Regions from separate parts of the Amycolatopsis sp. NPDC003676 genome, predicted to be linked through region 1. Evidence: riboswitches for the same ligand, from Rfam matches in the RefSeq annotation. Region 1 holds a riboswitch; each other region holds the start of a gene.
What was found. Region 1 has a riboswitch for S-adenosylmethionine ahead of ACWDNU_RS26455 (aminotransferase class V-fold PLP-dependent enzyme). Riboswitches for the same ligand answer to the same signal wherever they lie in the genome.

Region 1 (6,571 bases):
TTCATGGCTGTGCTGACCGCGGTCAATTTCACCGCGGTGTCCCGGTTCGGCGAGCTCGAGTTCTGGCTGGCGCTGATCAAAGTCGTGGCGGTCGTGGCATTCCTGGTTCTCGGCGTGCTCGCGTTCCTCGGGGTGCTTCCGGGCACGTCCTTCGTCGGCACCGCCAATCTTCTCGGCCAGGGCGGGTTCCTGCCCCACGGATGGCAAGGCGTCGGCACCGGGTTGCTCGCCGTCGTCTTCACCTTCGGCGGCCTGGAAGTGGTGACCATCGCGGCCGCGGAATCCGACGATCCCGCGCACGCCGTCGGCAAGGCGGTCCGCAACGCGGTCGTGCGGATTTCGGTGTTCTACATCGGTTCCATGCTGGTCATCGTCTCGCTCCTGCCGTGGTCGAGCGTCCAAACCGGACAGAGCCCGTTCGCCGCGGTGCTCGAGCGGATCGGGATCCCGGCGACCGGGCAGATCATGAACGTCGTCGTGCTGTTCGCCTTGCTGTCCACGCTGAACAGCAACATGTACGGCGCGGCGCGCATGGTGTATTCGCTGGCGCGGCGCGGACACGCTCCGTGCGCACTGACCAAAGTGGACCGTAATGGCGTGCCTGTCTTCGCTGTCGCGGCCTCGGTGTTGTTCGGCTTCGTCGCCGTGGCGCTCAACGCGCTTTGGCCGGACACCGTCTTCCAGTACCTGCTGAACGCGGTCGGCTCGGTGCTGCTGATCGTGTGGATCATGGTCGCCTGCACCCAGTTGCGAGTGCGGCGGCAGCTGGAACGCACCGCGCCGGACAGCCTGACCGTGCGGATGTGGGGCTTCCCGTACCTGACGTGGGTCACCCTCGTCGCGATGGTCGCGATCCTGGTGGTGATGCTCGGCGACCACGACGCCAGGATCCAGCTGATCAGCTCGGGAATCCTGGTCGCGGTGCTGGTCGTGGCCGGGATCTGGTGGCAACGCGCCCGACGGAAGGCCGACCAGACTGTATAACGACCTATACGGCACCGCATTGATCACGAATTTGTCGCGTTCTCCGAGGTAACACCCGGTTCCGTGCAGCGATGGGCAAGCTGAGCCAGGGACGCGGGCGGACCGCGTGGGGCGAGGGGGATGCGACGGTGAGTCCTGCCGGGAAGAAGGGCGTGCTGATCGGCGGCGCGCTGGCCGTGGTCGGGATAGTGGTGGCGGCGGTCGTGCTGCTCAGCGGCGGGGGATCGACGGCGGCAACGCCAGGTTCGGAGCCTCCATCGACCGCCGCGCAGCCCAACGATCCGACGTCGGCGGCCCGCGAGTATCTGCTCGCCTTCGGTGCGAAGGACGCCGACACGGCCAGCAAAGCGACCGACGCTCCGACGGACGCCTCTTCCGCGCTCCAGGACGCGTGGGCGTCGCTTCGGCCCACGCAGCTGACCGCCAAGCTCGGCGACGTCGGCGCGGCGCAGGGCGACAAGGCCACGGCGGGCTACACCATCACCTGGAACCTCGGCCCCGGCCGCACCTGGACGTACACCGGCAACCTCGGCCTCGTCCAGGCACAAGGCAAGTGGCGGGTCCACTGGGCGCCGACGGTGCTGCACCCCAAGCTCGAAGCCGGACAGCGGCTGGCGATCGCGTCCTCGGACGTTCCGGCGGTGGTCGACCGCGACGGCAAGCCGCTCGTCGTCTCCGGCAGCGGCGGGCTGAAATTGGCTGATGACAAGGCGTTCCCGTTGCTCCGTTCAGCGCTCACCGGGCACGGGCAGGCGTCCGAAGCCTTCGCGGTCGAGCGCGTGGACGCGTCGGGCAAGAGCCAGGAGACGCTGTTCGGCAATCCCGAAGGCGACCACAAACCGGCCAGCACCGGGCTCAGCCTCGCGACTCAGAACGCGGCTCAGGCAGCGGTGGACGGGTATCGCGGCAAGGCGGTCCTCGTCGCGATCCAGCCGTCTTCCGGCGACGTGCTCGCGGTGGCGCAGAACAGCAACGTCACCAACGCGGCGTCGGCGTTCAGCGGCCAGTACGCGCCGGGCTCGACGTTCAAGATCGTCACCGCGACCGCGGCGCTGGAAGCGGGACTGGTCACGCCGGATTCCTCGGTTCCGTGCCCGCTGACCGACCGGATCGGCACCCGCACGCTCTCCAACGAGGGGTTCGACCTCGGCACGACCACCGTGCACAAGGCGTTCGCGAAGTCCTGCAACACCACGTTCGCCCGGCTCGCGTCGCAGCTGCCCGCCGACGGGCTCGCGAAGGCGGCCACCCAGTTCGGCCTCAACGCCGACTTCGGGATCAGCGGCCTGTCCACCGAGCTGGGCCGCGTCGACCCGGCGGCGAACGCCGACGAGCAGGTCGAGGACGGCATCGGCCAGGGAAAGGTGCAGGTCAGCCCGATGGGAGCGGCGGTGATGGCGGCGACCGCGGCGTCCGGCCGCAGCGTCGTGCCGAAGCTGTGGGCGGACGGCACCAAGGTCAACACCGGCTACACCCCGCCGCCGGGCTCGGTGCTGTCGGCGTTGCGCGGGATGATGCGCGAGGTCGTCACCGGCGGCACGGCGACCGGGCTGTCGCACTCTGGCTCGGTGTTCGGCAAGACCGGCACCGCGCAGTTCGGCGACGGCGCTGAGGCGCACGGCTGGTTCGTCGGCTACCGCGGCGACCTGGCGTTCGCGGTGTTCCTGGAGGGGGCCAACGACTCCAAACCGGCCGTCTCGCTGGGCGCGAAGTTCCTCGACGCGCTGTAGTTCGGCCGCGGCCGAAGCATCCGCGCTCTACCTTAGGAGCATGGAAACTGTCGCCTTGGCCGAAGTCGCCGCCGTGCTCGCCGATCCGAGCCGCGCGACCATGTGCCTCGCGCTGCTCGACGGCCGCGCTTGGACGGTCGGCGAACTGGCCGCAGCGGCGCAGGTCGCGGTCTCGACGGCCAGCGAGCACGTGACGCGGTTGGCCGAGGCGGGGTTTGTGGCCCGGGTGAAGCAGGGGCGGCACGCGTACGTGCGGCTCGCGAATCCGCGGGTTGCTGAGTTGATCGAGCATTTGGCGCAGCATGCCGAGCTGAAGCGGCCGTCCGGGCTGCGGACTTCGTTGCGGGTACAGCGATTGTCCTTCGCGCGCAGTTGTTACGACCATTTGGCGGGCACGCTCGGGGTCGCTCTGCGGGACGGGATGGTCGAGCGGGGCCTGATCGACGTGTCGGACGGGCTCGCGCTCACCGACACCGGACGCGAGGTGCTGGCCGATCTCGGCGTGGCGGTCCCGGATCGGCCGCGCCGGCCGCTGCTGCGCGACTGTCTCGATTGGACAGAGCGGCGCGAGCACCTCGCCGGCGTGGTCCCGGCAGCGGTGCTGGAGCGGGCGGTCGAGGCGGGATGGCTGACGCGGGACCAGCAGCGCGCGGTCCGGGTTCTGCCCGGTGCGAGGGGGCCGTTCGCCGCGCTCGGTGTCGATCTCGCGACGGTGAGTGCCGCCCAGGCGTCGTAACACACCTGGGTGGTCCCCCGCACCGGTGGTGCGCGCTCGGGAACCGGACACTGCCTCACTATTCTGGACGCCTGCGGGCGACCGGGAGGGAGGCGGGCGAGTGAACGAGCTTCCCATGGTGCTGGGCGTCGGCGCGCTGGTTCTGGTCGTCTCGGTCGTCGCGGTGCGGGTGTCCATCCGGCTCGGATTCCCGTCGCTGCTGCTGTATCTCGGAATCGGCGTCGTGCTCGGCGAGGCCGGGTTCGGCATCCGCTTCGACAATCCGGCGCTCACCCAGTCCCTCGGCCTCGCCGCGCTCGTCCTGATCCTCACCGAAGGCGGGCTCACCACGCGCTGGTCCGCGGTGAAACCCTCGCTGGGGCCCGGAATCCTGCTGTCCACAGTGGCCGTGGTGATCAGCATCGCGGTCACCGGCGCGGCCCTGCACTGGCTGCTCGGCCTGGATTGGCGGCTGGCTCTGCTGTGGGGCGCGGTCCTCGCGTCCACCGACGCCGCGGCGGTGTTCTCCGTGCTGCGCACCGCCGGGGTCGGCAAACGGCTCGTCGGCGCGCTGGAGCTGGAATCCGGCATCAACGACGCGCCCGCCTACATCGCGGTCGTCGTGCTCGCGTCCGGCGAGGCGGTCGACTGGTCGCTGCCGCTGCTGGTGGTCTACGAACTGCTCACCGGCCTCGTGCTCGGTCTCGCGTTCGGCTGGCTGGGCGCGCAGGCGCTGCGCCGGGCCGCGCTCCCGGCGACCGGTCTGTACCCGCTCGCCACGGTGGCGGTGTGCGTGCTCGCGTACTCCTCGGGGCAACTGGCGCACGCGTCCGGCCTGCTCGCGACCTACGTCGCCGGCCTGGTGCTCGGGAATTCCAAACTGCCGCACCGGTCGGACACCCTGTCGTTCGCCGAAGGACTCGGCTGGCTCGCGCAGATCGGCTTGTTCGTGCTGCTCGGTCTCTTCGCGTCGCCGACCCGGCTGCTCGAAACGCTGATTCCAGGCCTGGTCGCGGGTGCGGTGGTGCTGCTGCTCGCCCGGCCGCTGTCGGTGGTTCTGTCCCTGCTGCCGTTCCGCTTGCCCTGGCGAGACCAGGCATTCCTGTCCTGGGCGGGCCTGCGCGGCGCGGTGCCGATCGTGCTCGCGATGATCCCGCTGTCCGAAGGAGTGCCCGGCGCACAACGGCTCGTGGACGCGGTTTTCGTGCTCGTCATCGTGCTCACGATCCTGCAGGGCGCGACGCTGAGTCCGCTCGCGCGGATCCTCGGGCTCACGAAGGCGGCGCAGGCGCACGAGATCGAGGTCGATTCCGCGCCGCTCGACGAACTCGGCGCGGAACTGCTGCAGGTGCGCATCCAGAAGGGGTCGAAGCTGCACGGCGTGTACCTGTCGGAGCTGCGGTTGCCCGCCGGTGCGACGGTCAGTCTCGTGGTCCGCGGCGGTACCGGCTTCACGCCGCAGAAAACGAGCCGGTTGCAGGTCGAAGACCAGCTTTTGGTGGTCACGACCGCCGCCGACCGCGACGCGACCGAACGGCGGATCCGGGCGGTTGACCGGGCCGGCCGCCTCGCGCGTTGGCACGGCGAATCCGGGGCCTGAGTTTTCTGTCCTTTGTGGACGCTCCTTGTGACTGCCGTCTCAGATCACGAGACGGGTCTGGTTTCTTTCGGCGGTTGTCCGCTATCGTCGGTTTCAGGTCATGAGTGCCAGCGCGAAGCCCCGGCTTGCTGGCCGGCAACCCTCCTACCGCGGTGGGGTGCCCCGGGTGAGGACCAGGCCGGTCGCGCAGCGCGACGGGCAAGCGCGGGCCCCTCGCCGGGGGTCCCCCGGAACGCCGAGGAGGCGCCGTCATGACTCTCGCACTCGACCGGTCCACTGTTGTTCCCGCTGTGGCTGGCGCGTCGCTGCGGGTGCCGCTGGTGACGGGCGGCGACATCGGTTACGCCAATCTCGATCACGCGGCCAGCGCGCCCTGTCTGGACGCGGTTCGTTCGGCGGTGGACGAATTTCTTCCCTGGTATGCCAGTGTGCACCGTGGGGCCGGGTTTGCTTCGCAGGTCTCGACGCGGTTGTACGAGCGGACTCGTGGTGTGTTGCGTCGGTTCGTGGACGCTCGTAGTGGCGACTCGGTGATCTTCACTCGCAATACGACTGATGCGTTCAATCTGCTGGCGAAGGCGTTGCCGCGTAAGACTTCTGTGGTTGTTTTCGACAGTGAGCACCATGCCGCGTTGCTGCCGTGGCGGGGGCCGAATGTCCGGCGGGTGCAGTTGCCGCGGACTCGGCTTGCTGCGGTGTCCGTTGTGGACGAAGCGCTGGCGGAATGCCCGCAGGGGCCTCGGTTGGTGGTTGTCGCTGGGGCTTCGAATGTGACTGGCGAACTGCTGCCGGTTGCCGAGATCGCTGCGGTGGCTCGGAAGCACGGGGCTCGGGTGGCGCTGGATGCTGCTCAGCTTGCGCCGCATCGGCGGATTTCGTTGCGGGAGTTGGATGTCGACTACGTCGCGTTGTCCGGGCACAAGTTGTACGCGCCGTTCGGGGCTGGGGCGTTGGTCGGGCGCAGCGACTGGTTGCGGGCGGCTGAGCCTTATCTCGCCGGTGGTGGGGCGACCAAGCTGGTGACTGAGGAAGCTGTCGTGTGGAACAGCGGTGAGGAGCGGCACGAGGCTGGGTCGCCTAACACCGTTGGGGTGTATGCGCTTGGGGTGGCTTGCGAGCAACTGGCGGCTGAGTGGGATGCCATCGGGGCGCATGAGGCTGCGTTGCTGGAGCGGTTGCGCAAGGGGCTTGAGGGGTTGCCTGGGTTTGCCGAGCTGCGGTTCTTTGACGCGCCGGTGGATCGGGTTGGCACGGTGAGCTTTGTGGTCGACGGGTTTGAGCCTGGGTGGCTGGCGGCGGTGTTGTCGGCTGAGTATGGGATTGGGGTGCGGGACGGGGCGTTCTGCGCGCATGTCGCGGCTCGGCGGTTGATTCGGGAGGCCGGCGGAGAGGGGCAGCAGGCGGTTCGGGTGAGTCTCGGGTTGGGGAGTACCGAGGAGCACGTGGATCGGTTGGTGCTGGCGTTGCGACAGATCGTGGCTCGGGGGGCTCGGTGGGAGTACGCGAAGGTTGACGGGCGGTGGGCTCCGGTGGGGGATACGC
Region 2 (6,571 bases), on a different contig from region 1:
AACCACACTCTGCGGCCCACGAACCACCTGACTAACAAACGCCCCCCGATCAGAAATCCAAGACAGCGCAGCGTCAGCCCGCTCCCCACGCACCCCCAACCGGAACCGAGCAATCGGCGTATCCCCAATACGGGTGAGCCCACCACCAATAGTGGCAAGTTCGACGTCGAAGCGACTAGCCGCCTCAGGCAGCAACGCACCCACCGACGCGAACCCGATCAGCACGACGTCGACCGCGCGGTCGTACTTCGCGGACTGGGCGCGCGAGGTCTCGATCGACGGCAGCACTGCCTGCGCGGTCCAGCTGTCCGGCGTCGAGATGAGGTCGAGCACCGTGCCGCGCTCGACGATCGCGCCGTTGTCGAGCACCGCGACGTCGTCGCAGACTCGGCGGACGACGTCGGCGTCCGGCGTGGTGACGACGACCGTCACGCCAAGCTCGGCGCGCGCCCGGTCGAGCACGGCGAGCACCGCGCCGGCGTCTTCCGCTGAAACTCCGGCGGTCGGGTCGTCGGCGAGCAGCACGGCCGGTCCGGCGGCGAGCGCCTTGGCGACCGCGACCCGGCGGAGCTGGCCGTCGGTGAGTTCGTCCGGCTTCTGCGCGGCGCGCGGGGTGAGGCCGACCAGGTCGAGCAGCGAGCCGACCCGGCTGCGCCGCTGTGGGCCGTCGACGCCGAGTTGCTCCAGCGGGCTGGCGATGTTGCCCGCGATGGTGCGCTCGGCGAGCAGCTCCGGCTTGGTCCCGACGACCCCGAGCTGGCGGCGGATCTCCCGCAGCCGCTTGCCGTCGAGGGTCGCGGTGTTGAGGCCGTCGAGCCGCACGACGCCGCGGTCGGGGCGCTCCTGCAGCGCGATGCAGCGGGCGAGGGTGGACTTGCCGGAGCCGGACGGACCCACGATTCCGAACAGCGAGCCGGCTTGCACGTCAACGCTCACGTCGCGCAGTGCGGCGACACGATTTCCGTGGAAGGGAAAGGACTTGGACACGTTTTCGACAGTGATCACGAAAGGGCTCCAGGCAAACGAGGCGCGGCGCCGGATCCGGGCGCGCCAAGGCGTCATCGAATTACCGTCCACAGTGGACGGCGCAAGAAACTGCGGAAAAAACGATCAGGCGATGACCATGGAGCGTTGACACGCGGATACCGTGCGGCGACCTTCGTCGACTACGCGCCGGCGGGTCAGCAGGAGCGGGCGGGTGACCCTCTTCATCGAAAACAGCCTCCATCGGTCCTGGCGGTAGCACCTGCCCTGCGGAGGGTGGTTGCTGCGACTTCGGCGAGCCAGGTCTCTCAGTCGCTCGGGATGGACGCTTTCGAGTAAAGCCGATCCCATTGGCTGAACGCAAGCGCGTTGGTGCAGATCACACGTCTGGTGGTGCCCGCATACCGGAACAGCCCGTCCAGGACCCGGAAACCCGGAACCTCGGTTCCCGAACATTGCCTCGACCTGTGGAACCCTCGCGACGGCCCCCGGCCACGAACGAGTTCGTTCCACTGTGGACGATCAAGAATCTTTGTGGAACAAGAGTTTTCCCGTTGTCAAGTGATGCGCACTCCCGGGCCTCGACGCCCGGGGCGCCGGGTCCGCGATCGGGTCGAGATAGGTCACCGAAGCGAAGCACCTCGAACCGGCGGCACTGAACAATCCGGGCCGGGGAGCAATCAGACTCCCCCGAATGCCACGGCCTTGACGAGCCGCCCGTCACAGGTAGCGGGCCATTTCGGCCGCACTCGCGCGATGACCGAGAGTAGCTGCGAGGCCCGGAATGCCCCACGATCAGCGACGACGCAAGATCATCAGGCAACGCACCGAAATCAACGCCCCGCACCCGGAATACCCGCCGCGCCGCCGCGGTTGGACGTCACAAGCGAGCGCCGTGGGAGGGGGGTCAGTTTCCGGCTGCCGCGATCCGCGCGAACGCGTGCACGTCCAGCTGCTCCCCGCGCGTCTTCGGGTCGATCCCCGCTTCGGCTAGCAACTCGCCAGCCCGCTCGGCGGAACCAGCCCACCCCGCCAGCGCGGCCCGCAAAGTCTTGCGCCGCTGCGAAAACGCCGCGTCGACCACCGCGAACAACCGCGCGCGATCCACCCCGGACACCGGGTCAGTCCGGGTGAACGAGACCAGCGCGGAGTCGACGTTCGGCACCGGCCAGAACACCGCGCGCGGCACCGCGGCGACCTTTCGCGCCGGTCCGTACCAAGCGAGCTTCACGCTCGGCACGCCGTAAGTCCGGCTGCCCGGCCCGGCCGCCATCCGATCGGCGACCTCGGTCTGGACCATCACGAGCCCGCTGCGCAGCGACGGCAGCTCGGCCAGCAGATGCAGCACCACCGGCACCGCGACGTTGTACGGCAGGTTCGCCACGATCGACACCGGCTCAGCCGGGAGATCGGCGGCCCGCACGCGCAGCGCGTCGGCGCCGACGACGGTCAGCCGCTCCGCCGCCTCCGGGGCGCGCTCGGCGACTGTCTGCGGCAGCCGGGCGGCCAGCACCGGATCGATCTCCACGGCGACGACCTGAGCGCCTGCGGCGAGCAGGCCCAGCGTCAGCGACCCGAGACCGGGTCCGACCTCCAGCACGACGTCCCCCGGCCGCACGCCGCCGAGTTCGACGATGCGGCGGACCGTGTTGGGGTCGTGCACGAAGTTCTGCCCGAGCTTCTTCGTGGGCCGGACGTCGAGTTCGTCGGCCAGCCCGCGGATTTCGGCAGGCCCCAGCAGTTCCACCACCGGACGAGCCTACCCAGCGCCGTCGCGGCTACGACAACGCGGCGGACAAAAGCAGGCGGCCGTGAGCGCGAAGCTCACGGCCGCCTGCCGGAAAAACCGAGGGTGCTCAGGCCTTGTAGCCGCAGCCCCAGGCGCTGTAGCCGCCGCGCGCGTCGCGCACCTTCTCGGCGGTCGCGATCTGCTGCTCGCGGGTGGCCTTGTCGGCCGTCGGGGCGTACTGCGTGCCGCCGTAGGCCGCCCAGGTCTGCTTGTCGAACTGGAGGCCGCCGTAGTAGCCGTTGCCGGTGTTGATCGACCAGTTGCCGCCCGACTCGCACTGCGCGATGCGGTCCCACACGCCGGTGTCGCCGATGGCCGGGGCCGGCGGCTTCTTGGTGCCGACCTTGATGATCTTGGCCTTGGCCTCGACCAGGGTCTTCTCCGAGATCTGCTCGCGCGAGACCTCTTCGCCGTTCTTCTTCGTGACCTTGTAGGTCACCAGCTTCTTGCCCGGCGTGCCCGGGTCCTCGACGCTCTGCTGGCCCTGCAGCTGCGTCGGGTCGTCGACCTTCTGCACCTCGGGGTCGATGGTCTCTTCCTGGTTGACCATCGACACGCCCATGCGGCTGACGTGGACCTCGGCGCCGTTCTTGAGGCTGACGTCGAGGCCGCCGTCGATCGCGTCGTCCGGGCCGAGGTTCAGCTTCAGGTCGGAGACGAGCTCCTTGGTGGTCACCGCGTTGGTGCTCACCTGGCGGGGCGCGTTGGTGCCGTCGAAAAGCGTGATGTGCTTGAGGGTCTTGACCTGGACGGTCGACCCCTCGAGCGGGAGGTCGCCGGACGACGGCATCGACGTCCACGCGCCCTGGGAAAGCATGCTGCCCATGCCGAGCTGGTTCATGGCCTCGCCGAGCGTGGTCGCCCGGACCCAGGAGGGCCGCGACACGCCGTCCACGACGAGGTTCAGCTGACGGCCGCGCTCGAGCTTGATGACGCCGCCGTCGCCGACCGCCGCCTGCGGCGAGGGCGAAAGCGCGTCGTGCTCGCCGACGGACAGGCCCGCGTCCTTGAGGACGTCGCCGACGGTGCCGCCGAAGCTGTGCACGGTCTGCTGGTGGCCGTCGACGTCGACGGTGATGCTCTTGTTCATCGCGAGCGCCGCCGCGCCGCCACCGCCGACGGTGACCAGCAGCGAAAGCACCGCGCCCTTGAGGAAGCGGCGCTTCCAGGTCTTGGTCGCCTCGCGCAGGCCTTCCTCGACCGCGGCCTTCTTGGCCTGCGGGGAGGCGGTGCGGTCTTCCTCGACCTCGTCCGGGAGGACGAGCGGGGGAAGCATCGTGGTTTCCGCGTTGATGAGGCGGATCAGCTCGTCGACGTCGACGTCGATTTCCGACATCAGCATGTCGGCGTCCGGGCCGAGCGCGGCGAGCACGTCCTGCTCGGTCACGCGGAGCTCGTCGGAGAAGTCAAGCTGCCCGTACGCGGTGTCCTCGAGCTCGCGGTCGAGCACGGCCACCGAGGACGGGGCGGAGGAGAAATACGCCGTACCCGCGTCAAGACGCGAGTCATCCTGCCGACTACCAGTCACCGGGTCGTTCCCTTTCCCAAGACATCGCGCGTGTTTCGCGCGTCGTCCTTCGTTCGCGACGCACCCTCGGGCGCGCCTCTCAAGTCCGACACCCCCAGCCAGCGCCATCGTCACGGTCCCAGGTCGTACCAACCCCGGTTCCGCTTCCCCGACGTGCACTGACGTGACTGGTGGGCGTATCAGCCGGGTCCGCTGCGCGGAACCGACCGGCACGATCACGGGACAGTAACGGGTGTTGGCAGGTTGCGCAAACACCCCCCGGAGTGTCGTGACTTGCGTCACTCATCAGGTGGACGAATGCACGGTCTCGAATGTCGCAATCCGTGCAACCCGTTGTGACACTGAGGAATCAGGCAGGCAGCTGATATGCGCGTTCGGCAGTGGTCCGGACCGCTTCGGCCACCTCGTGGACCGCTTCGCCGCGCAGCTGAGCGAGGAAGCGAACGGTGTAGGCGGTGCAGTACGGCTCGTTCGGCCGCCCACGGTAGGGATGAGGCGTCAGAAACGGCGCGTCTGTCTCAGCGAGGAACTGCCCACGCGGCACGATCCGCGCGGCCTCGTGCAGCCCGCGCGCGTTCTTAAAGGTGACCGTGCCCGCGAAGGACAAGATGTAGCCCTTGTCGATGCAGCGGCGCGCGATGTGTTCGTCGCCAGAGAAGCAGTGGAAGACGACCGTCTCGGGCGCGCCTTCCTCGTCGAGGATGCGAAGCACGTCCTCGTGCGCGTCGCGATCGTGGATCATCAGCGCCTTGCCGAGCCGCTTCGCGAGATCGATGTGCCAGCGAAACGCAGCCTGCTGCGCATCGTGCGGCGAGTAGTCCCAGTAGTAATCGAGCCCCGTCTCGCCAACCGCGACCACGCGCTCCCCCCGCGCCAACCGCTCCACTTCGGACTGTTCAGCGGTGCCGAATTCCTTGGTACGCGTGGGATGAATAGCCACCGCAGCAAACACCCGCGAGTCCCACGTGGACGCTTCAGCGGCCCAACGCGCAGCCGCAAGATCGTCGGCAACCGTGACAACCCGCGCGACCCCAGCCCGCTCGGCACGGTCGGCCATCTCGGCAACGTCAGCCGCAGTCTCCGCCCCGCACGCGTCGAGATGAGTGTGCGCGTCCACCACCGTCACCGGCAGCCGATCAGGAATCGGGGGAAGTTCGCGCTTCTCGTCACCCATGGCACCCAAGCTACTGCGCGGTGCCCCCAATGTGGCATTGGGTGCATGCCACGCACCGAACGCCACATTGGGTGCGTCTGACGCACCCAATGCCACATTGGGGCGCTAGCCCCGCCCCCAACCGCACCGACGCACCCAACGATCGAAGCACCCACACCGCCCCCAACCCCGATCCAACGCCGCCCTGCGGTTCGGGGGTGCTTGTCAAGGCATCTTTCCCGCCTTGACAAGCACCCCCGCGCCGTAGTCACACTCAGCTTCGGGGTGCCCCACGCAACCACTCACGGCAATGTCGCCGCCAGGCGACGAGCCGAACCCGAGAATCAATCCTCAGCCCGACGCCTCCGCCGAGGACTCCCCTCGGTCTTCCCATTAGCCGCAAGCAATTCCGTCACAGACCGCCCAGACGCATGGTGGCCGGTATCCGCAGCCCGCCGCCCATGCGAACCCTCTTCGCTCTCCTCCGCAGCAGCAGCCTCCCAAGCAGGAGGCTCCCCCTCAGGCCGCCGCCGACGCCCACCCGAAACCGGAGCAGGAGCCGAAGCAGCCTCAGCCTCCGGACGACGCCGCCGCCCCCCAGACCCACTCCCGACCGAACTCCGAACCGACTCCGGCAACGTCGGATTGACCGCATCCGCCCCCGGCGCCCCATGCCGCCCAGTAGGCGTGTCCTCAGCCAACGGCGACAAATCCGACCGGGAGAACTGCTCCAGCCGAGACGGCGCACGAGTCTGCGGCTCAGCCGCGGGCTCCTTCTCCACCACCGGTTTCTCCACCTTCTTCGGGGCAGGCTCAGCACGCCGATGCGCGACCGGCTCAGCAGGCCGGGAAATCGCAGTCTGCTCAGCAGCTTCCGGCCGCTCCTCAGCCCGCTGCGGAGCAGGCCGAGCCGCCAACCGAGGCACCGGCCGCTCTTCCTTGACCGGCGGCTCCGGCTTGCTCACCGGCGCGACAGTCCGAGTCGGCTGCGCCTCGGCAGCGGGCCGACGAGGCGGCTCCGGCGCGTCGTTCTGCGGCCGAGCGGCCCGCGGCGCCTGGCTGAACGAACCACGAGCCCGCTCAGCCTCCCGCGGCAACGGCTCAGTCACATTCCGCT
Region 3 (6,571 bases), on a different contig from region 1:
AGATCTTGAGCCCGCCCGGCCAGTCCGACGGGTTCGTGACGATGACCTCGCTGCGGTCCTCCAGCACCACGCGGTACACCACGTTCGGCGCGGTCGAAATCAGGTCCAGCCCGAATTCGCGCTCCAGCCGGTCCCGGGTGATTTCCAGGTGCAGCAGACCGAGGAAGCCGCAGCGGAAGCCGAAGCCCAGCGCCACCGACGTCTCCGGCTCGTAGGTCAGCGCGGCGTCGTTGAGCTGCAGCTTCTCGAGCGCCTCGCGCAGTTCCGGGTAGTCCGAGCCGTCCACCGGGTACAGGCCGGAGTAGACCATCGGCTTCGGCTCGCGGTAGCCCGCCAAGGGCTCCTTGGCACCGTTTCGCTCGGCCGTGACGGTGTCGCCGACCTTCGACTGCCGCACGTCCTTCACACCGGTGATCAGGTAGCCGACCTCGCCGACGCCGAGGCCCTTGCTGGCCTTCGGTTCCGGCGAGATGATGCCGACCTCCAGCAGTTCGTGCGTGGCGCCGGTGGACATCATCTTGATCTTCTCGCGCGGCGTGATCTTGCCGTCCACCACGCGGATGTAGGTCACCACGCCGCGGTAGGTGTCGTAGACCGAGTCGAAGATCATCGCCCGCGCGGGCGCTTCCGAGTCGCCGACCGGAGCCGGAACCTGCTTCACGACCTCGTCGAGCACCGCGCCGACGCCGACGCCGGTCTTCGCCGAGACCCGCAGCACGTCGTCGGGCTCGCAGCCGATGATGTGCGCGATCTCGCCCGCGTACTTGTCCGGGTCGGCCGAGGGCAGGTCGATCTTGTTCAGCACCGGGATGATCTGGAGGTTGTTCTCCAGCGCCAGGTACAGGTTGGCCAGGGTCTGCGCCTCGATCCCCTGCGCGGCGTCCACCAGCAGGATCGCTCCTTCGCACGCTTCGAGCGCGCGGGACACCTCGTAGGTGAAGTCGACGTGGCCGGGGGTGTCGATCATGTGCAGGACATAATCTTGTTCACCGCCCTGGCCGTCCTTGATCTTCCACGGCAGCCGGACGTTCTGGGCCTTGATCGTGATGCCGCGTTCCCGCTCGATGTCCATGCGGTCGAGGTACTGCGCGCGCATGGCCCGCTCCTCGACGACGCCGGTGAGCTGCAGCATCCGGTCCGCCAGCGTCGACTTGCCGTGGTCGATGTGGGCGATGATGCAGAAGTTGCGGATCAACTCCGGCGGCGTGAAGGTGGTGTCGGCGAACGTCTTGGGCGCTGTCACTCGGGCTGTCCTCGGGATGGTGGGGGATGTCCGTACCCCATCGTCCCATGGACCTCCGGGTGCGGGTGGGGGTCATCCCCGATGCGGCCCCGCGCGACTCGTGATGACCTCGAAGCATGACCACTTCACCCTCCCCCTCGCCGCCCGGCCCCGGCGTCCTCGACGCCGCGCTCGACCGGGCTTTCGGCCACCCCAGCGGCCTGCTGGGCAGGCTCGGCGGCAAGCTGATGGCGGTCAGCAACGCCACGACCGAGCACCGCGTCGTCGACCTCGCCCGCCTCGAACCGGACGAAACCGTTCTCGTCGTCGGCCCCGGTCCGGGGATCGGCCTCGACGCGGCGAGCAAGCTCGCCGGCGAGGTGATCGGCGTCGAACCCTCCCCCGAGATGCGCGATCTCTGCACGGACCGCTGCGGCGACCGCGCCGAGGTGCGCGCGGGCAGCGCGGCTCAGACCGGCTGCGCGGACGAGATCGCGGACGTCGTGCTGACCGTGAACAACGTCCAGCTCTGGGACGACCGTGCGGCGAGCTTCGCCGAGTTGTTCCGGGTGCTGCGGCCAGGCGGACGGCTGCTGCTCTCGGCGCACGAGAAATGGCTTCCGGTGACCCGGCACGAACTCGCCGGCGAAGCCGCCGCGGCGGGATTCACCGACCTGCAGACCTGGACCTGGGACCCGCCCGGGTTCGCCCCGCTCGCCGCCCAGCTCCGGGCCGTGAAACCGAGCTAGCGCTTGTCGCGGCGCAACGGGTGGTCCTCCGGGACCTCGACGAGGACGATCCGCAGCCCGTCCGGGTCGGCGATCCACGCCTCGTCGGTGCCCCACGGTTCGCGACGGGCCTCGCGCACCGGTTCGACCCCGCGTCCGGCCAATTCGGCCAGAGTCGCCGGGAGATCGCGGACCTGCAGGAACAGATTGACGTCCGGACCGGGTCCTTCTTCGCCGGCTCCGACCACCTCGATCGAACCGCCACCGGCGAAAAACCGCGTGCCACCAGGGAACTCGCGCTCGATCGCGAGGCCGAGAGCGTCGCGGTAGAACGCGGTCGACACCTCGTGGTCGCGGGGGTGGATCAGCACCCGGCTGCTCAGTACGTCCATGCTTCCTGCCTACCTGAGCCGCTCAGGCGACCGCAATCGCAGCGATCCCAGCCAGTACCACGAGCGAGCCGGCGAGCCGCCGCACGGCGTTGCGCTCGCGGAGCACGAGCCAGGCGGCGACCCCGCCGAAGACGATCGACAGCTCGCGCGCCGGAGCGACGAGGCTGACCGGCGCGATCCGCAGGGCGTACAGGACCAGCAGGTAGCTGGCGGGCGAGGCCAGCCCGACGATCAGCACCTCGCGCCGATGGTCGCGCCACAGCCGCTTGATCTCGGAGCGGCCGCGGGCGGCAGCCGGCGCGAGCAGGATGCTCTGGCCGATCGCACCGCCGCCGAAGTAGACGAGCGGGGGCACGCCGAGCGAAGTGACCGAATGCGCGTCCCAAATCGTGTAAGCCGCGATGACCGTTCCGGTGGCGACGCCGTAGAACACGCCGGCGCGACGAGCCTTCGCGTCGCCGGTGCTGCCGCCGAGACTGATCACCAGGACGCCCGCGACGACCAGGAAGGCGCCGGCCAGCCCGAGCACACCGGGCCGTTCGCCCAGGACCGTGACGGCCACGAGCACCGACACCAGCGGTCCGGTGCCGCGGGCCAGCGGGTAGACGACCGACAGATCGCCGACCTCGTAGCCGCGCTGCAGCACGATCCCGTACACCACGTGCAGGACCGCGGTGACCAGCGCGGCGAGCAGCCAAGTCCATTGTGGACGTTCCGGTTCGACGGCGAGCGCGACCGCGATCACCGGGAGCATCCCCACCGCGGAAACCGTGTAGTACAGCCAGACGAATCGCGGACCGCCGGCGGAAACCCGTTTGGCGGCCAGGTTCCACGCGGCGTGCACGACCGCGGCGACGAGAACCATGGCGAGGGCAGTGGTGTTCATCTGCGACCCTTTCAGGTTTTCAGCGCACGCTGAAGACCGGGTCCTCCAGGCTTTTGTCCCGTCAGATGAACGGCAGGGCTCGATGTCCCGCCGAAGGTGCCGCTCGGACCAGCCCCGCCCGCCCTCGTTGTCTTCGCGACCCGCTCTGCGGGACCACGGGCAGGCGACGGAACCCTAGGCACTACCGAGATCCACCGTAACGGAGCCGCGGGCGGAATGCCGAACAGTCACCGGCTCCGGGGCCCGCTCCAGGGCCTCGAACAGGGCTGTTAAGATTTTCGACTGTTGCCGTGCGGCATTCCGTCAGGGAGGAAACCCGGCAGTCCCTCGGGACTGATCCGGAGCCACGCGAACGCGGCATCGACCTTCACCGAGTGAAAGAGGAACGCCTCCATGGCCAACATCAAGTCGCAGGTCAAGCGCATCGACACCAACGAGAAGGCGCGGCAGCGCAACCTGGCGATCCGGTCCTCGGTGAAGACCGCGATCCGCAAGTTCCGCGAGGCCGCCGAAGCCGGTGACAAGGACAAGGCCCTCGAACTGCAGCGCGACGCCGCTCGCAAGCTCGACAAGGCCGTCACCAAGGGCGTCATCCACGCCAACCAGGCCGCGAACAAGAAGTCGGCTCTCGCGAAGCGCGCGAACCAGCTCTGAGCGCAGTCTTTCCGGAAGGCCCGGCGGCTTCGGCTGCCGGGCCTTTTCCCTGTTCTGGGGTCGGCTCGGGTCGCCAGGGGCAGAACCCGGTGAACGCTATCCCGTCCAGCGAAACGCCGCAGTCTTCCCACGGCGGTGACACAGCAGTCCGCTGAGGCGCCCTCGCCTCGGCGTCAGCGGTCTCCCTTGGCCGCGACCACCTCGAGAACCGCGCGCTGCAGGGCGTAGTTCGCGTCGGCCGCCGCGCCCTTGACCTCGGCGTTCAGCCGCGCCACGACGCGCATCGCGGTCGCGAGGCCGTCCTGGCCCCAGCCGCGGGACTGGCCTTGGGCCTTGCGGATCTTCCACGGCGGCATGCCCAGTTCGCCCGCCATCTGGTTCGGATTGCCGCGGCCGGCGGCGGACACGCGAGCGATCGTGCGGACCGCGTCGGCCAGCGCGTCGGCCACCAGGACGTGCGGAACGCCCAGCTGCATCGCCCATTGCAACGACTCCATCGCGGCCGCCCGGTCGCCCGCGACGGCCTTCTCCGCGACCGCGAAGCCGGTCACGTCGGCGCGTCCGGTGTGGTAGCGGCGGACCGCCTGCTCGTCGATGACTCCCCCGGTGTCGGCGACCAGCTGCGTCGCTGCCGAGGACAGTTCGCGCAGGTCCGAGCCGACCGAGTCGAGCAGAGCCATCAGGCCCGCGCCGTCGATCTTGCCGCCCGCGCGGCGCACCTCGTTGCGGACGAACGCCTCGCGCTCGGCCGGCTTGGTGAGCTTCGGGCATTCGGTGATCTCCGCGCCCGCTTTTTTCAACGCGCCAGGCAGCGCCTTCGCGGCCTTGCTCCGCCCGCCGCCGCTGTGCACGACCACGAGGACGATGCCGTCGGCGGGCGCCTTCACGTACGCCAGGACCGCGTCGGACAGCTCCTGCGAGATGTCCTGCGCCGACTCCAGCACGATCACGCGGCCCTCGGCGAACAATGACGGGCTGACCAGCTCAGCCAGTACGGGCGGTGTGAGATCGGACACCCGTGTCCGCGTGAGGTCCGCCGTCGGGTCCGCGGCCTTGGCCGCGTCGAGGGACGCTCGCACAGCCCGTTCGATGAGCAGTTCTTCCTCGCCCGTGACGAGGTGCAGCGGCGCGGGTGCGGTGGTCACCTCGCCATCCTCTCACCCGGTCGCCGGGCCGTCCGCTCCGGTGATGTGGGCCGCCTCCGTGGCACGAGCTGATCGGGATGTCGTACGGTGTAGCCGAGGACGCGCCCACCGGCGCTCCGACAACCGAATACCGCTCATCCAGAGGGGCAGAGGGAACGGCCCGACGAAGCCCCGGCAACCGGCGTACAGCCTGTCATCCCGCGATCGCGGGATAGCTGACGACCACGGTGCCAATTCCGGCCCGCTTCGGCGGGGCAGATGAGGAAAGGAACCTCGCGATGACTGCAGCCCTCAGCGCCACCTCCGCCAACAAGACGATCGACCTCGGTCCGGCCGTCGAACTGGTGTCGAAGGAAGAAGGGCACCGGCAGCCGCTCGCTCCGGAATTCGTCTCCGCCGAAGACTTCTCGCCGCTCGAGGTCGCCTACGACTTCGGCCGCGTCCGCCGCGAGGACATCGAGGCGGGCCCGCGCAACATCTGGCGTTACAAGAAACTCCTTCCCGTCCCCTCGACCGTCGAGGAGACTCCGAACACCGAACCCGGCTGTACCCGGCTCGTGCGCGCCGACCGGCTCGCGAAGGAGCTCGGCCTCAAGAGCCTGTGGGTCAAGGACGACACCGGCAACCCGACGCACTCGTTCAAGGACCGCGTGGTCGCCGTCGCGCTCGCCGCGGCCCGCGAGTTCGGTTTCGAGGTCCTCGCGTGTCCCTCGACCGGCAACCTGGCCAACGCGACCGCCGCCGCGGCGGCCCGCGCCGGCTGGCGGTCGGTCGTGCTGATCCCGAAGAGCCTCGAGCGCGCGAAGATCCTCACCACCGCGGTCTACGACGGCGACCTGATCGCCGTCGACGGCAACTACGACGACGTGAACCGGCTCGCCACCGAACTGGCCGGCGAGCACCCGAAGTGGGCGTTCGTGAACGTCAACGTCCGCCCGTACTACTCCGAGGGCTCGAAGACGCTCGCCTACGAGGTCGCCGAGCAGCTCGGCTGGCGCATCCCCGAGCAGATCGTCGTGCCGATCGCCTCCGGTTCCCAGCTCACCAAGGTGGACAAGGGTTTCCGCGAGCTGGGCCAGCTCGGTCTCGTGGACGCCAGCCCGTACAAGGTGTTCGGCGCACAGGCCACCGGCTGCTCGCCGGTCTCCACCGCGTACCGCAACGGCCACGACGTGGTCCAGCCGGTGAAGCCGGACACCATCGCCCGCTCGCTGGCGATCGGCAACCCGGCCGACGGCCCGTACGTGCTCGACGTGGTCAACCGCACCGGCGGCGCGATCGAGGACGTCACCGACGAAGAGGTCGTCGAAGGCATCCGGCTGCTCGCGCGCACCGAAGGCATCTTCACCGAGACTGCGGGCGGCGTCACCGTGGCGACCGCGAAGAAGCTCGTAGAAACCGGCAAGCTCGCGACTCCCTACCGCCGCTGATCGTCTTCCCGCACGCGGGCGCCGGTGCCTCCGCCTACCGGGTGTTCGCCAAGCGTATGGCCCAGGACTTCGACACCGTGGTGATCCAGTACCCCGGCCGCCAGGATCGCGTGC

Region 2: it holds a riboswitch for S-adenosylmethionine, as region 1 does, so the genes downstream of both, ACWDNU_RS31735 (methionine ABC transporter ATP-binding protein) here and ACWDNU_RS26455 (aminotransferase class V-fold PLP-dependent enzyme) in region 1, are expected to answer to the same signal.
Region 3: it holds a riboswitch for S-adenosylmethionine, as region 1 does, so the genes downstream of both, thrC (threonine synthase) here and ACWDNU_RS26455 (aminotransferase class V-fold PLP-dependent enzyme) in region 1, are expected to answer to the same signal.

The regions. Positions count from the first base shown of each region.
Region 1 is NZ_JBSFNS010000051.1:235-6,805, reverse strand. It holds gene ACWDNU_RS26475 (amino acid permease) at 1-984, shown strand, start outside; gene ACWDNU_RS26470 (penicillin-binding transpeptidase domain-containing protein) at 1,056-2,714, shown strand; gene ACWDNU_RS26465 (ArsR/SmtB family transcription factor) at 2,755-3,450, shown strand; gene ACWDNU_RS26460 (potassium/proton antiporter) at 3,566-5,029, shown strand; SAM riboswitch class IV at 5,126-5,240, shown strand; gene ACWDNU_RS26455 (aminotransferase class V-fold PLP-dependent enzyme) at 5,281-6,571, shown strand, end outside.
Region 2 is NZ_JBSFNS010000075.1:209-6,779, forward strand. It holds gene ACWDNU_RS31735 (methionine ABC transporter ATP-binding protein) at 1-1,005, opposite strand, end outside; SAM riboswitch class I at 1,222-1,312, opposite strand; gene rsmA (16S rRNA (adenine(1518)-N(6)/adenine(1519)-N(6))-dimethyltransferase RsmA) at 1,892-2,734, opposite strand; gene ACWDNU_RS31745 (transglycosylase family protein) at 2,841-4,223, opposite strand; gene ACWDNU_RS31750 (TatD family hydrolase) at 4,651-5,475, opposite strand; gene ACWDNU_RS31755 (DUF6779 domain-containing protein) at 5,799-6,571, opposite strand, start outside.
Region 3 is NZ_JBSFNS010000102.1:23,024-29,594, forward strand. It holds gene lepA (translation elongation factor 4) at 1-1,243, opposite strand, end outside; gene ACWDNU_RS36400 (class I SAM-dependent methyltransferase) at 1,360-1,971, shown strand; gene ACWDNU_RS36405 (VOC family protein) at 1,968-2,342, opposite strand; gene ACWDNU_RS36410 (DMT family transporter) at 2,365-3,228, opposite strand; gene rpsT (30S ribosomal protein S20) at 3,622-3,882, shown strand; gene holA (DNA polymerase III subunit delta) at 4,056-5,027, opposite strand; SAM riboswitch class I at 5,159-5,292, shown strand; partial or broken gene thrC (threonine synthase) at 5,306-6,436, shown strand; partial or broken gene ACWDNU_RS36430 (thioesterase II family protein) at 6,499-6,571, shown strand, end outside.